Regions from separate parts of the Vibrio tritonius genome, predicted to be linked through region 3. Evidence: predicted binding sites of a transcription regulator. Region 3 holds the regulator's gene; each other region holds the start of a gene.
What was found. The regulator PurR, encoded in region 3, represses purine synthesis genes. The targets are predictions, from matches to a motif close to TNANGNAAACGTTTNCNTNA.
Positions count from the first base shown of each region.

Region 1: a site for PurR is predicted at 1,700-1,719, ahead of glyA (serine hydroxymethyltransferase). Genes of this name have one in related genera too.
Region 2: a site for PurR is predicted at 1,629-1,648, ahead of JCM16456_RS02980 (NupC/NupG family nucleoside CNT transporter). Genes of this name have one in related genera too.

Region 1 covers NZ_AP014635.1:2,531,660-2,535,876, forward strand. The annotation lists gene JCM16456_RS11185 (hypothetical protein) at 1-295, shown strand, start outside; gene glyA (serine hydroxymethyltransferase) at 393-1,643, opposite strand; gene JCM16456_RS11195 (YitT family protein) at 1,985-2,584, shown strand; tRNA gene JCM16456_RS11200 (tRNA-Tyr) at 2,883-2,967, shown strand; tRNA gene JCM16456_RS11205 (tRNA-Tyr) at 3,039-3,123, shown strand; tRNA gene JCM16456_RS11210 (tRNA-Tyr) at 3,212-3,296, shown strand; tRNA gene JCM16456_RS11215 (tRNA-Tyr) at 3,384-3,468, shown strand; gene gmhB (D-glycero-beta-D-manno-heptose 1,7-bisphosphate 7-phosphatase) at 3,565-4,116, opposite strand.
Region 2 covers NZ_AP014635.1:642,165-646,381, forward strand. The annotation lists gene JCM16456_RS02975 (BMP family lipoprotein) at 1-980, opposite strand, end outside; gene JCM16456_RS02980 (NupC/NupG family nucleoside CNT transporter) at 1,883-3,151, shown strand; gene deoC (deoxyribose-phosphate aldolase) at 3,608-4,217, shown strand, end outside.
Region 3 covers NZ_AP014635.1:1,355,683-1,359,899, forward strand. The annotation lists gene JCM16456_RS06125 (TfoX/Sxy family DNA transformation protein) at 282-869, opposite strand; cyclic di-GMP riboswitch class I at 983-1,084, opposite strand; gene purR (HTH-type transcriptional repressor PurR) at 1,243-2,244, opposite strand; gene JCM16456_RS23600 (hypothetical protein) at 2,676-2,843, opposite strand; gene torR (two-component system response regulator TorR) at 3,220-3,924, shown strand; gene elyC (envelope biogenesis factor ElyC) at 4,077-4,217, opposite strand, start outside.

The sequences.
Region 1 (4,217 bases), 1.2 Mb from region 3:
GTCTGGTGTTCTTGCTGGATGCGCATCTAACGAGCAGAGAGATAACTACCAAGAAGCATCATTCGAACTGTGTAACACCAGCGTTAAAGTGTATTCAGTGAGTGATGATGGCCGAGTACGCATTGTCTGTGAGGATGGCGCTAAGTTCTCATTACAGAGCGAATCTACTCTAGATACTATGCGTGATATCAACGCCGATTACTGTTCTGGTGAAGGCTTGGGAAAATTCTCTGAAAGCAGCAACTACTACATGTTCCAATGTAAATCTGGCGCCCTACTTAGCGTGGCTAAGTAGCTAGACAAACCCAAACAGTAGTCAGATTAAAGACATTCAGATACATAAAGGCCCGCATGTTATGCGGGCCTTTTGATTATCAACAAAGTGTTGGCAATTAAGCGTAAACAGGTAGGCGTTTACAAATATCCAATACTTTCTGTTTCGTTGCATCGATCACAGATTGATCGTTGATGTTATCGAGAACATCACACATCCAGTTAGCAAGGTCTTTAGCATCTTCAATACCAAAACCACGGCGAGTGATTGATGGCGTACCAACACGGATACCAGAAGTCACAAATGGGCTGCGCGGATCGTTTGGCACTGAGTTTTTGTTTACTGTGATGTTTGCTGCGCCTAGTGCTGCGTCAGCTTCTTTACCAGTGATGTTTTTGTCGATCAGGTCAACAAGGAACAGGTGGTTTTCAGTGCTGTTAGACACGATTTTGTAACCACGTTCTTGGAATTGAGCAACCATCGCTTTTGCGTTAGCAACAACACGTTCTTGGTAAGCTTTGAACTCAGGTTCCATTGCTTCTTTGAATGCCACCGCTTTTGCTGCGATAACATGCATCAAAGGACCACCTTGACCACCAGGGAACACGGCTGAATTCAGTTTTTTGTACATCTCTTCGCCAGCATTAGACAGGATCAAACCACCGCGTGGACCAGCTAATGTTTTGTGAGTTGTCGTCGTTACAACGTCAGCAAATGGGATTGGGCTTGGGTATACACCAGCCGCAATTAGACCCGCAACGTGAGCCATATCAACGAACAAGTAAGCACCTACTTTGTCCGCGATTTCACGCATACGTTTCCAGTCAACGATTTGTGAGTAAGCAGAGAAACCACCAATGATCATTTTTGGCTGATGTTTTACTGCTAACGCTTCCATTTCATCGTAGTTGATTTGACCATCTTCATCGATGCCGTAAGGAATAACGTTGTAGTGTTTACCTGAGAAGTTTACTGGTGAACCGTGAGTCAAGTGACCACCGTGAGCTAGGCTCATACCTAGAACAGTATCACCAGGGTTCAACAGAGCCATGTATACCGCACTGTTTGCTTGTGAACCAGAGTGTGGTTGAACGTTAGCGTATTCACAACCGAACAGTTGGCAAGCACGGTCAATCGCTAGTGCTTCAGCTTTATCAACATACTCACAGCCACCGTAGTAACGTTTACCAGGATAACCTTCTGCATATTTGTTGGTAAGCTGAGAACCTTGAGCTTCCATTACACGCGGGCTGGTGTAGTTTTCAGAAGCAATAAGTTCAATGTGCTCTTCTTGACGAAGAGTTTCTTCCTGAATGGCAGCGTAAAGCTCCGGATCGTAATCAGCGATGTTCATATCACGCTTAAGCATCTGTATCTCCTGACTCAGATTAACTGAAAGTATGGGGAAAAAACCGCACAATGACTAAACGCAAACGTTTTCGTCACCGCAATGGCGCGCATTCTACATAATTTGATCTGTATCATAAAGAACATTTTTACGAATTTATTATGCAGTTTTTTCATAATGAGTGACGAACAGTTTCATAAACCCTGATGTTTCGGCAGAAAGGGCATGAAGTGTCAATTTCTCGCTTTACACCCTGTAAAACGGTCGTTACATAGGTTTACCCTAATTTCTCGTCTCTATCTACCGAAAATATCGTCTTTTTATTACTATCGCCCCATTCTGGTCAATTATTCACAATGTAAATGGAAAAACACTCACTCAAAGAAGACGCGATTGCGATTTTAACAGGTTCAATTATTACCGCTCAGGGCGTATTTTTCCTGCAATCAGCTCACCTCCTTACCGGAGGCACTGCAGGTTTAGCTCTGTTATTAACCCACCTGTTGTCTTGGAGCTTTGGTACGCTCTATTTTGTCACCAATATCCCGTTCTATATTCTTGCTTGGCGTCGCTTTGGCAGTACTTTTGCTCTCAACAGTATTATTGCTGGGGCTTTAGTTTCCGTATTTTCCGATCAACTGCGCGAATTGATACACCTTGATGTGGTCAACGAAGTGTATTGTGCGCTGGCGGGAGGTCTTTTCATGGGCCTAGGCATGCTTATTTTATTTCGGCATCGTTCTAGTTTGGGTGGCTTTAATGTTATGTGCCTCGCCATTCAAGATAAATGGGGAATCTCGGTTGGGAAAACTCAGGTTGTGATCGATTGTTCTATCCTTATCGTTTCGTTCTTCTTTGTCAGTCCTTGGTTACTTATTTTGTCGGTTGCTGGAGCAATCATTGTCAATATGGTGCTCGGCATGAACCACAAACCGACACGCTATACCGTTCGCTATAACTAAACTCGCGATCAATCAGATGGTTTCCCCCATCCATTTGGGTAGAAAACCAAGAGTAATGTAAAAAGCGAGGTCGATATTTGACTTCGCTTTATAGCCGTCATTAAATCCATGAGATAAAACAACTCCTTGGCACAAGGAAACAACACAAAACGGTCAATTACCCTCATCTTTGTCCAAAAAGCCAGCATTCAATTCAAAATGATAAAAAAAGGGTTTACAGCTTCAAACAGTTTGCTATGATGCGCTCCGCACTTGAGGGATGAGTTGGGAAAACATCACTTAAGTATAAAAATACCCTGGAGGGGTTCCCGAGTGGCCAAAGGGAGCAGACTGTAAATCTGCCGGCTCCGCCTTCGATGGTTCGAATCCGTCCCCCTCCACCATATTCTTCTCTTTGTGAGAAAAACTTGATTGAACGTGTTGGGAAAACTTCAATTAAGTATAAAAATACCCTGGAGGGGTTCCCGAGTGGCCAAAGGGAGCAGACTGTAAATCTGCCGGCTCCGCCTTCGATGGTTCGAATCCGTCCCCCTCCACCATATTCTTCTCCTTGTGAGAAAAACTTGATTGAACGTGTTGGGAAAACCTCAATCAAGCTTATTCTGATAAAGAATAGGAAAACACCCTGGAGGGGTTCCCGAGTGGCCAAAGGGAGCAGACTGTAAATCTGCCGGCTCCGCCTTCGATGGTTCGAATCCGTCCCCCTCCACCATATTCTTCTCCTTGTGAGAAAAACTTGATTGAACGTGTTGGGAAAACCTCAATCAAGCTTATTCTGATAAAGAATAGGAAAACCCCTGGAGGGGTTCCCGAGTGGCCAAAGGGAGCAGACTGTAAATCTGCCGGCTCCGCCTTCGATGGTTCGAATCCGTCCCCCTCCACCATATTGAAAAGCCAGCTCATCGAGCTGGCTTTTTTGTTTTCTCAATACCATCAATAAAAAAGGCCACCTGGGTGACCTCTCTTTGAATCAGATTTTGTTACTTCTGCAAGTAACTCGGAACATCCGCAATACTGTCAAGAACCGCTGTTGCAAGGGCTTCGCCTTTCTCCGTCACAGGCTTACCTGTACGAACTAAAATTTTCGTTCCGACACCGGCAGCTTCAGCCGCCATCAAATCTTCTGCTTTATCACCAACCATAACTGACTTGGCCATATCGATCTTTAAGAAGTCTCGAGCAGAGATAAACATGCCTGGCTTTGGTTTACGACAATCGCAATCTTGCTTATATTCACCAACGCCGTGCTCTGGATGATGTGGGCAATAGTAAAAGCCATCAAATTCAACACCATTATCTTCAAAGTTCCAATCCATCCATTGGGTTAAAGAAAGAAAGCGATCTTCGCTAAACATTCCTCGAGCAATACCGGCCTGATTGGTCACTAACACAAGAAGATAACCCATTTGCTGCAATTTTTTAGTTGCCTCAAATACCCCTTCGATAAATTCGAAGTCGTGCTCATCATGCACATAACCATGATCGACATTAATCACGCCATCACGATCTAAAAACACCGCTGGTTTAGCCAAAACTACTCTCGCTATTGAGTGAATATAGAGGAATTATTACATAGCTTATTTCTTTCATCACTATCAAATTGCTTTCTGTTATAGCAAATTGTCAGATTTAG
Region 2 (4,217 bases), 710 kb from region 3:
TTATCTGTAGTGTAATCGTGAACTTTGATTTTTCCTGAGATGATATCGGCTTTGATGCCTTCAACGTAGGTTTTTACTTCCGGAGTGATGAGGTCTTTATTGTATTGGTCAATGGCGTAATCAAGCGCGTTATCTTCAAGGCCAAGAACGGTCACTCCGGCTTTCCAAGTGCCATCCATCTCATCGTGCCAGCTCTTATAAGCGGCTTGACCCACTTTTTTCACCATAGACGTTAGCATAGTGCCTGGATGAAGGTGGTTTTGGTTTGAATCGACACCAATCGCGTATTTGCCTGCATCTGCGGCTGCTTGGTAAACCCCTAAACCTGTACCGCCAGCAGCGGCATAGATTACGTCAGCACCCTTTGAAAACTGTGCTTTAGCTAGCTCAGAACCTTTTGCTGGGTCATTAAATGCAGCACCCGTTGAGCCAGTCATGTTAGCTAGTACTTTTATATTTGGATTAGCAAATTTGGCACCTTGCTCGTAACCACATTCAAATTTGCGAATAAGAGGGATGTCCATACCACCGACAAAACCGACAACGTCTGATTTAGAGTATTTTGCAGCAATCGCACCAACAAGGAATGAGCCTTCGTGCTCTTTGAAGATAATAGATTGCACATTGGGTTTGTTTACGACTGAATCAAGAACAACGAAGTGGATATTTGGAAACTCAGTAGCGACTTTGTCTACTGCCGATACCATATTAAAGCCAACAGCGACAATCGGTGTAAAACCGCGACTTGCTAGACGACGTAAGCCTTGTTCACGTTGAGCTTCATTTTGTGGCTCGAATTCACGAACTTTGTTGCCTTCCGCGTTCATAACTTTAACGCCATTTTGGTAAACAGCTTCGTTAAATGATTTATCAAATTTGCCTGTGGTGTCATAGATGACAGCAGGTTTTGCTGCAGCTAATACGTTAAAAGAAGATACTGCTAGTGCAAGTGTTGTGAGTTTTAAAATGGACTTTTTCACAATTAAATCCCTATGTTGCAATGCCACTGTCTCTGTTTTCAATCCAAATTGAAAACGTATGTAGTAAAAAAAAACGGTACCTTAAATCCTGAGCTTTGCCCCAAATTAGGGAAGCCTCTAGGGGAGTCGTGTTAGGTACAAATAGCGACTCAGTTTATCGTTTGCTTAGAAAAAAAAAGTGGATTACTTCACATCAAGTCACATTTTTATCTTAAATAAACGAGTTTATTCTTTGTGGTTGTTAATTATTTGTTGGTATTGGTAACTCAATTTAACATTAATGGTTTTAAAAGGTGATCTGAACGACTTTATTTCATGCAAACGTTTCTTTGGCGCAAAGTGGTGCAATATTCACTAAAATGGTGCAATGTGGGAATAATGAGTTTTTACTGCGTCAATGAGAAAGGATTTGATGAAAGCGTTGTGTGAGTGAGAAAGTAACCAAAAAGTTAACTTGTTTTGCACGACTCACTTCACCTTTTTGGCATATCTATCCCAATCCAAGTGAGCAAGTATGAAAAATACGTGCCAATGAGTGTGATGAGACACTCATGTTTCACGGTGTAAAGAGGTTAAGGTTTGAAATAGAAAAGTCACGAATAGGTAGTCAAGATAAGATAAGTAATCGTTATCTTGTGGGTTACTTGCAAGCGCAAACGGTTGCTGTTAGATCAAGTTTTGTGAAAAAATAATGTTAAATTTATGTGATTTTTTAGTGTGTTCAGAGCGGGGTTTTTAGTTTTACCGTGATGAAACTCTCAAATAGAGATGTACGCTGATAAATCTGTTCATAAAAGCGTGAGCGGCTCATTACTTTTAATTAAGTCGTGCGTATAATCCGTGCCCGAAATTAATACAGTGTCCATCACCACAACTACTAACCTGGAAGGAAATCATAAACTATGAGCCTGTTTATGAGCCTAGTCGGCATGATTGCTCTCATTGCGTTTGCAGTGTTGCTTTCTGATAACCGCAAAGCTATCAATTTAAGAACCGTGGGTTTCGCTTTCGTAATCCAATTTATTATCGGTGGTTTCGTTTTATACGTACCATGGGGTCGTGATCTACTTGCTGGTTTTTCAGCAGGCGTACAACACGTTATCGATTACGGTAAAGACGGTATCGGCTTCCTATTTGGAAGTTTGGTGAACTTCTCTGTCGATGGCATTGGCTTCATCTTTGCTTTCCAAGTTCTACCAACAGTTATCTTCTTCTCTGCATTGATCTCTGTTTTTTACTACCTAGGTGTGATGCAGTGGGTTATTCGCATTCTTGGTGGTGGTCTACAAAAAGCATTGGGCACTTCTCGTGCTGAATCATTATCTGCAGCTGCAAACATTTTCGTTGGTCAAACTGAAGCGCCTCTTGTTGTTCGTCCTTTCATTTCACGTATGACTCAATCTGAGTTGTTCGCAGTAATGTGTGGTGGCTTGGCTTCTGTTGCTGGTGGTGTTCTTGCTGGTTACTCATCAATGGGTGTGCCTCTTGAATACTTGGTAGCAGCTTCATTTATGGCGGCTCCTGGTGGTCTTTTGTTCGCAAAAATCATCAAGCCAGAAACTGAAAAACCAAACGAAAACATTCTTGAAGAAGGTCTTGCTGACCAAGAAGACAAACCTGCAAACCTAATTGATGCAGCGGCAAGCGGTGCGGCAACTGGTCTGCAACTTGCGCTGAACATCGGTGCGATGCTATTGGCATTCGTTGGTTTGATTGCTCTTGTGAACGGTATCCTTGGTGGTGTTGGTGGTTGGTTCGGTATGGGCGACCTATCACTACAAATGCTTCTTGGCTGGGTATTCTCTCCTGTTGCATTCCTCATCGGTGTTCCATGGAGTGAAGCAACTGTTGCGGGTTCTTTCATTGGTCAAAAACTAGTAGTAAACGAATTTGTTGCTTACCTAGACTTCGTACCATACGTTAAAGACGCGGCAAACCATGTTGTTGCAACGACAGGTTTACCTATGACCGAGAAAACTCAAGCGATCATCTCATTCGCTCTATGTGGTTTCGCTAACTTGTCATCGGTAGCAATTTTGCTTGGCGGTCTTGGTCCATTGGCTCCAAATCGTCGTCACGACATCGCACGTTTCGGTATGCGTGCAGTAGCTGCTGGTACGCTATCTAACTTGATGGCTGCTACCATTGCTGGCTTCTTCTTGTCTCTATAATTAGTTGAGCTAATTTATATAGACGCCGCCTAATAACACCCCGTAGCAAGTAATTGCTGCGGGGTTTTTTAGTTTTGGGGATATGGAAAAATCCCTGAATTCTGGAGCGACACATGTCGAAAGCACGATGCTAGGCTTGTCGTAATAGAAACTAACCAAGATAGCGCGAGGGTTTTGAGATCCAAACCGTTTGCGTTTGTCTTACTGCTAGGGATTAGTACTGAAGAGCGCTAAGGTATGCGCGAACACAGTACGAACTCAATAGCAGAATAGCTTAGGCGTTTATCAGGATGATAACGTTTAGACTGAAAACTGCAGGCCACTAGGTACTGTGCGGTGCTAGGGATAGCGATCTCCTCACTGAGGGATTCTTCAAGGAACCAAGTCCGTTCATTGTGTGCTGATGTACCTTAGGTATTGGCATGAATTAATGAATTATTTTGATCGGAGATAGAAATGAGCGATTTAAAAGCGGCGGCTTTACGTGCACTAAAATTGATGGATTTAACCACTCTAAATGACAATGATACAGATGAAAAAGTGATCCAGCTTTGTCACGATGCGAAAAGCCCGGTTGGTAACACGGCCGCTATCTGTATCTATCCTCGCTTTATTCCTATTGCTAAGAAGACGTTAAAACAACAGGGAACGCCAGATATTCGTATCGCGACGGTAACCAACTTCCCGCACGGTAATGATGATATTGAGATTGCTGTTGCCGAAACCAAAGCTGCTGTCGCTTACGGTGCCGATGAAGTGGATGTGGTATTCCCTTACCGTACCCTTATTGCTGGTGATGAAACTTGTGGTTTTGAGTTGGTGAAACAATGTAAAGCCGCTTGTGGTGAGCATGTGTTATTGAAAGTGATCATTGAAACTGGTGAGTTAAAAGAAGAAGCGTTAATTAAAGCGGCTTCTCGTATCGCTATCGAAGCGGGTGCTAACTTTATCAAAACATCAACCGGTAAAGTTCCAGTAAATGCCACTCCAGAATCTGCACGTATGATGCTTGAAGTGATTCGTGATATGGGCGTAGCTAAAACCGTTGGTTTTAAACCTGCTGGTG
Region 3 (4,217 bases):
TCCATTTTAATGATGAATGAAAAATTAATGATGAAATAGTCAGTGTTCACCAAACCAAACAACGCATATGGATGTGAAGTTGGGCTCGCAGTACAGTTATTACTATGTCTCGGATTTTGGGGGCACCACTATAGTAACGTGATTTGTCATTAAGAAAATGCTGAAATGGAATGCGGACTAATGTTGTCCTACTGATGGACGAAAAAATGCCTACTTTTATGACAGGCAAAAAAAAGCACCCACTAAAGTGAGTGCTTTCGTTACTCTTACTAGCTAATCTTCTACAAGCGTTGCATTAACTCATCGCGGCGATTCTGAGGAATCACTGACCAATGCTTCCCTTCAATTGCGCCTTCTAGAGCCCAAAGAAGTTCAATGCTTACATCATTAGAGTGAGTCTGCTGTATCGCTTTATACGCTTCTACAGAGCCTTTCTCATGAAGCTCTTCAACCGATTCGATACCTGCTTTACGCAACATACGTTCTGTTGCTAGACGTAAATTAGGTAAGTCTTTCAATCGGTTAGGTTTTGCTTGAGCTTGAGTTTTACGCTCTTGCTTAGCAATAACCAAAGCTTCTTTTGCTTCTTTCAGGATTTTTTCTGGGGCTTCCCAGAAGTTGTCTGGAAGAGCAAAGTATTTAGTAACCACTGGGAAACCACGTTTTTTGTAAACGTAAGGTTCTAAGCCTTGCTGCTTGTATTTTTCTGAACAATTATCATCTGCTCGGATGTGAAGTTTGTCATTAACAACCAATGCAAACATTGTGTCGTCAACAAAAATTCCAAATCCGCCGAACATTGAACGAGATTTTACGCGTCCTAAGTTTTCAAACAGACGCATTGAGTCTTTTAATATTGGTTTATCCATGCCTTTAGTCTCGGTGTATTAACAATACGCCACCAAAATCAGGTCCGAGAATGTAGCAAAAGAATGCAAAGATTGTGTCAGTAAGAAGTTAACGTCTTATATGCATTTTTGCCATCGGTAACCCCGCTACCTACCCAGAGCCAGAAAATACCATCTAAGGGTTTAGGCCGGAGGCTTTGCGTCCCACCTTTTCAGATGGTTTGCCCTGTACGTGACATTTCGTTCACTAGAGTAATCTTAAACTTGAATATAAATCACAAAAAAATTCGCCTAATGTGATGTCGGTCCAAAAAATCACTGTATTTTTAATAACCGACATTTTCATCAATAAGATTGTGTCTCAAAAGTGAAAATATAATGTAACACTATGATATTAAAGTTTTTTTACGGTATTTCGTGCGACAAGTTCAGGGTGCATCTCAAAAATGCGACGATCATGTGCTTTGTTTTTGATCCTTTCTAGTAGGATCTCAAAGGCATTTTTACCCACACGACGTTTTGGTTGGTGAATGGTCGTCAGTGGTGGAGAGAAATACTCAGAAAGCTCGATATTATCGTAACCTACGACAGAAATATCATCAGGCACTTTCACGCCTTTTTGTTGTAATCGACTCATTAAACCCAGTGCCATGGTGTCGTTAAAACAGAATACCGCGGTTGGTTTGTGATCCATCGCAAGAATTTTATCTGCAGCGAGCACGGCTGTATCACATTCGAAGTTGCCTTCCAAAATCCAATCTTCATTGACGGGCAGGTTGGCTTCTGCCATTGCCCGACGAAAACCAACAATGCGTTCTCTACACGCCATTTTAGAAAAATGACCGCTTAAACACGCGATGTCTTTGTGACCATTATCGATGAGGTGTTTAGTGGCAATGTAGCCACCTTCTTCTGAGTTATCCATAATGGTGTCGGCTTGAGAATCCTCAAGACCCCAGTCCATAATGACTTTTGGAATGTCTGAGTGACCTTCGAGCATTTCCATTAGTTCTGGAGTCATGTCTGAACACATCACCAAAATGCCATCAACGCGCTTTTCTGCCAGCATGCGAACATAGTCGCGTTGTTTTTCATAAATACCGCCAGTATTACACAAGATCAGTGTATAACCTTGGCGATAGCAGTAGCTTTCCACACCATCAATGACTTCAGAGAAAAACTGGTTAGTTGATTGAGTCACCAACATACCAATCGTGCGAGTCGTGTTGCATTTCAAACTACGAGCGACCGCGCTAGGGGCATAGTTGAGCTCTTTTACCGCTGCCAACACTTTCTCTTGTGTTGCTTCGGCTACGAAACGGGTTTTGTTAATTACGTGTGATACAGTGGTGGTTGACACGCCAGCAATGCGTGCAACATCTTTTATAGTCGCCATTGGTTGTTCCCATCGATATCTGCTGACAAGGACAAAGATTTACAGTATTGACCACTTCAACAGGTGTTGATTCGATATGTTAGTGAAGCTTAAAAGTAGTAAAAACACAAAAACCGCTTCATAACAGCGGTTTAAGTAAAATTTCTATAGATTATCGTTTGCGCTATCGATTTTAGACTGCTATCGAACTGCCCGCAATGAAAAATTCATCTTAGTTTGATATCAAGCGTTTTCTCATTGTGTTACGTAAGAAGGGCAGAGTTTCTCGTTAGATGACTGAGGATGCACGCATAATTTGCTCTAATTGACCACGTGAATGTGAAGGCGCGGCTTTAGTTTTAGCATCTTGAGGATATACCCAAGTAACCTCAAGATGCTGTTTCAGCGAGAATGTATTCGCTCATAGGCAAGGCACCGATTTGAATACCTAGTTATTCTACGTAGAAAATCGGTAACGTAGCATAGAAGCGAATACAACTCGCCCTTTGGGAGCTCATCAACAAGCCCATCTCTGCGCCCAATGACGTTGAAAGGGAATGACCATTCCTGCCGTCATTGAGCTTGACCTGTGCTCGTTGATGAAGCTCTGAAGTCTGCATCTTGAGGTCATTTGGGTATAAAAGTATAAAGGCCAATAGATAAACTGGCTCTCAGTTATCTATACCTCGGTTTTGGTCACAATTACGTTTAATAAAAATCATTAAATTTATTAAATGAACTTAACGAATAGAAATGAATATTATTTCCTTATTCAGAAAATAAATGAGTAACAATGTGACAAAAAAGAAGTCAAATTTTTACAATTTTGAGAAATGGAAATAAAGTCTTTTATTTCGATTGTTCAAATAAAGCAAAATGTTATCGAAGCTTGTTTTGAATCAATAAAGCATCAGGTTTTAAGTATGTACTCTAGAATTGTGACCATCTATGAATAGAATGAATAGGGATTTAATTTAGCGGAATAAAGTGACGTCTATGAGTTATCACTTATTAGTCGTAGAAAGCGACAGAGACACCCGAGTGACTTTGGTCGATTATTTTAAACGAGAGGGCTACCAGATTTCTGTCGCGGATACAGGCGCAGAAATGCGGGAGGTTTTACGTCAGCAGGCTATTGATTTGGTGCTGATGGAAACCAATCTTCAATTTGATGACAGCCTTATGTTAACTCGTGAATTACGCAGTCATTCAGATGTCGGTATTATTCTCATTAATGGTAGAGAAGACAGTATAGATAGAATTATTGGCTTGGAAATGGGAGCTGATGATTATATTGCAAGACCGTTTGAGCTAAGAGAAATATTAGCGAGAGTGAAAAATTTAACTTGGCGAGTATCTAATTGTCGTTCTGGTTCACTCGAAACTAATTCAAGCAATCAACTTCTCCATTTTGGAGAATGGTCGTTTGATATACAACGCCGAGCTTTAAGTCTCAATGGCGAGCCTATTAAATTGACGAAAGCAGAGTACGAATTACTCGTGGCATTAACCTCTAATCCACACCAAGTTCTTAGTCGCGAGGCAATTTTAGATATGATCAGTCATCGGGTTGATGCACCAAATGATCGGACGATCGATGTATTGATTCGTCGACTGCGTTCAAAGATGGAGCTAGACCCTAAAACGCCGCAGATTATTGTAACGGTCCATGGGGAAGGTTACATGTTTGCTGGAAGTTAAAGGCCTGTTCGCTGACTCCAGTCAATAATAAAATGCCAGCACTGAGTGCTGGCATTTTGCTAAACAATGGTTCCCAAACATGCTCTTGTTTTGATAGTCAGGCGAAGTTATTCGCACTGAACCAACAGCTTGAGTTTGCTTGGGGATAGAGATTATTGTTGAGATGGGTCATCAACAGTAATGGCATGCTTGCTGCCTTGTGCAGCTTCATAACCGGTCACCCAGTCACGTAGTACTTGCCAAATGTGCCCCATGGTTTCATACCAATAACGCTCCGTTTGCTCCAAATAACG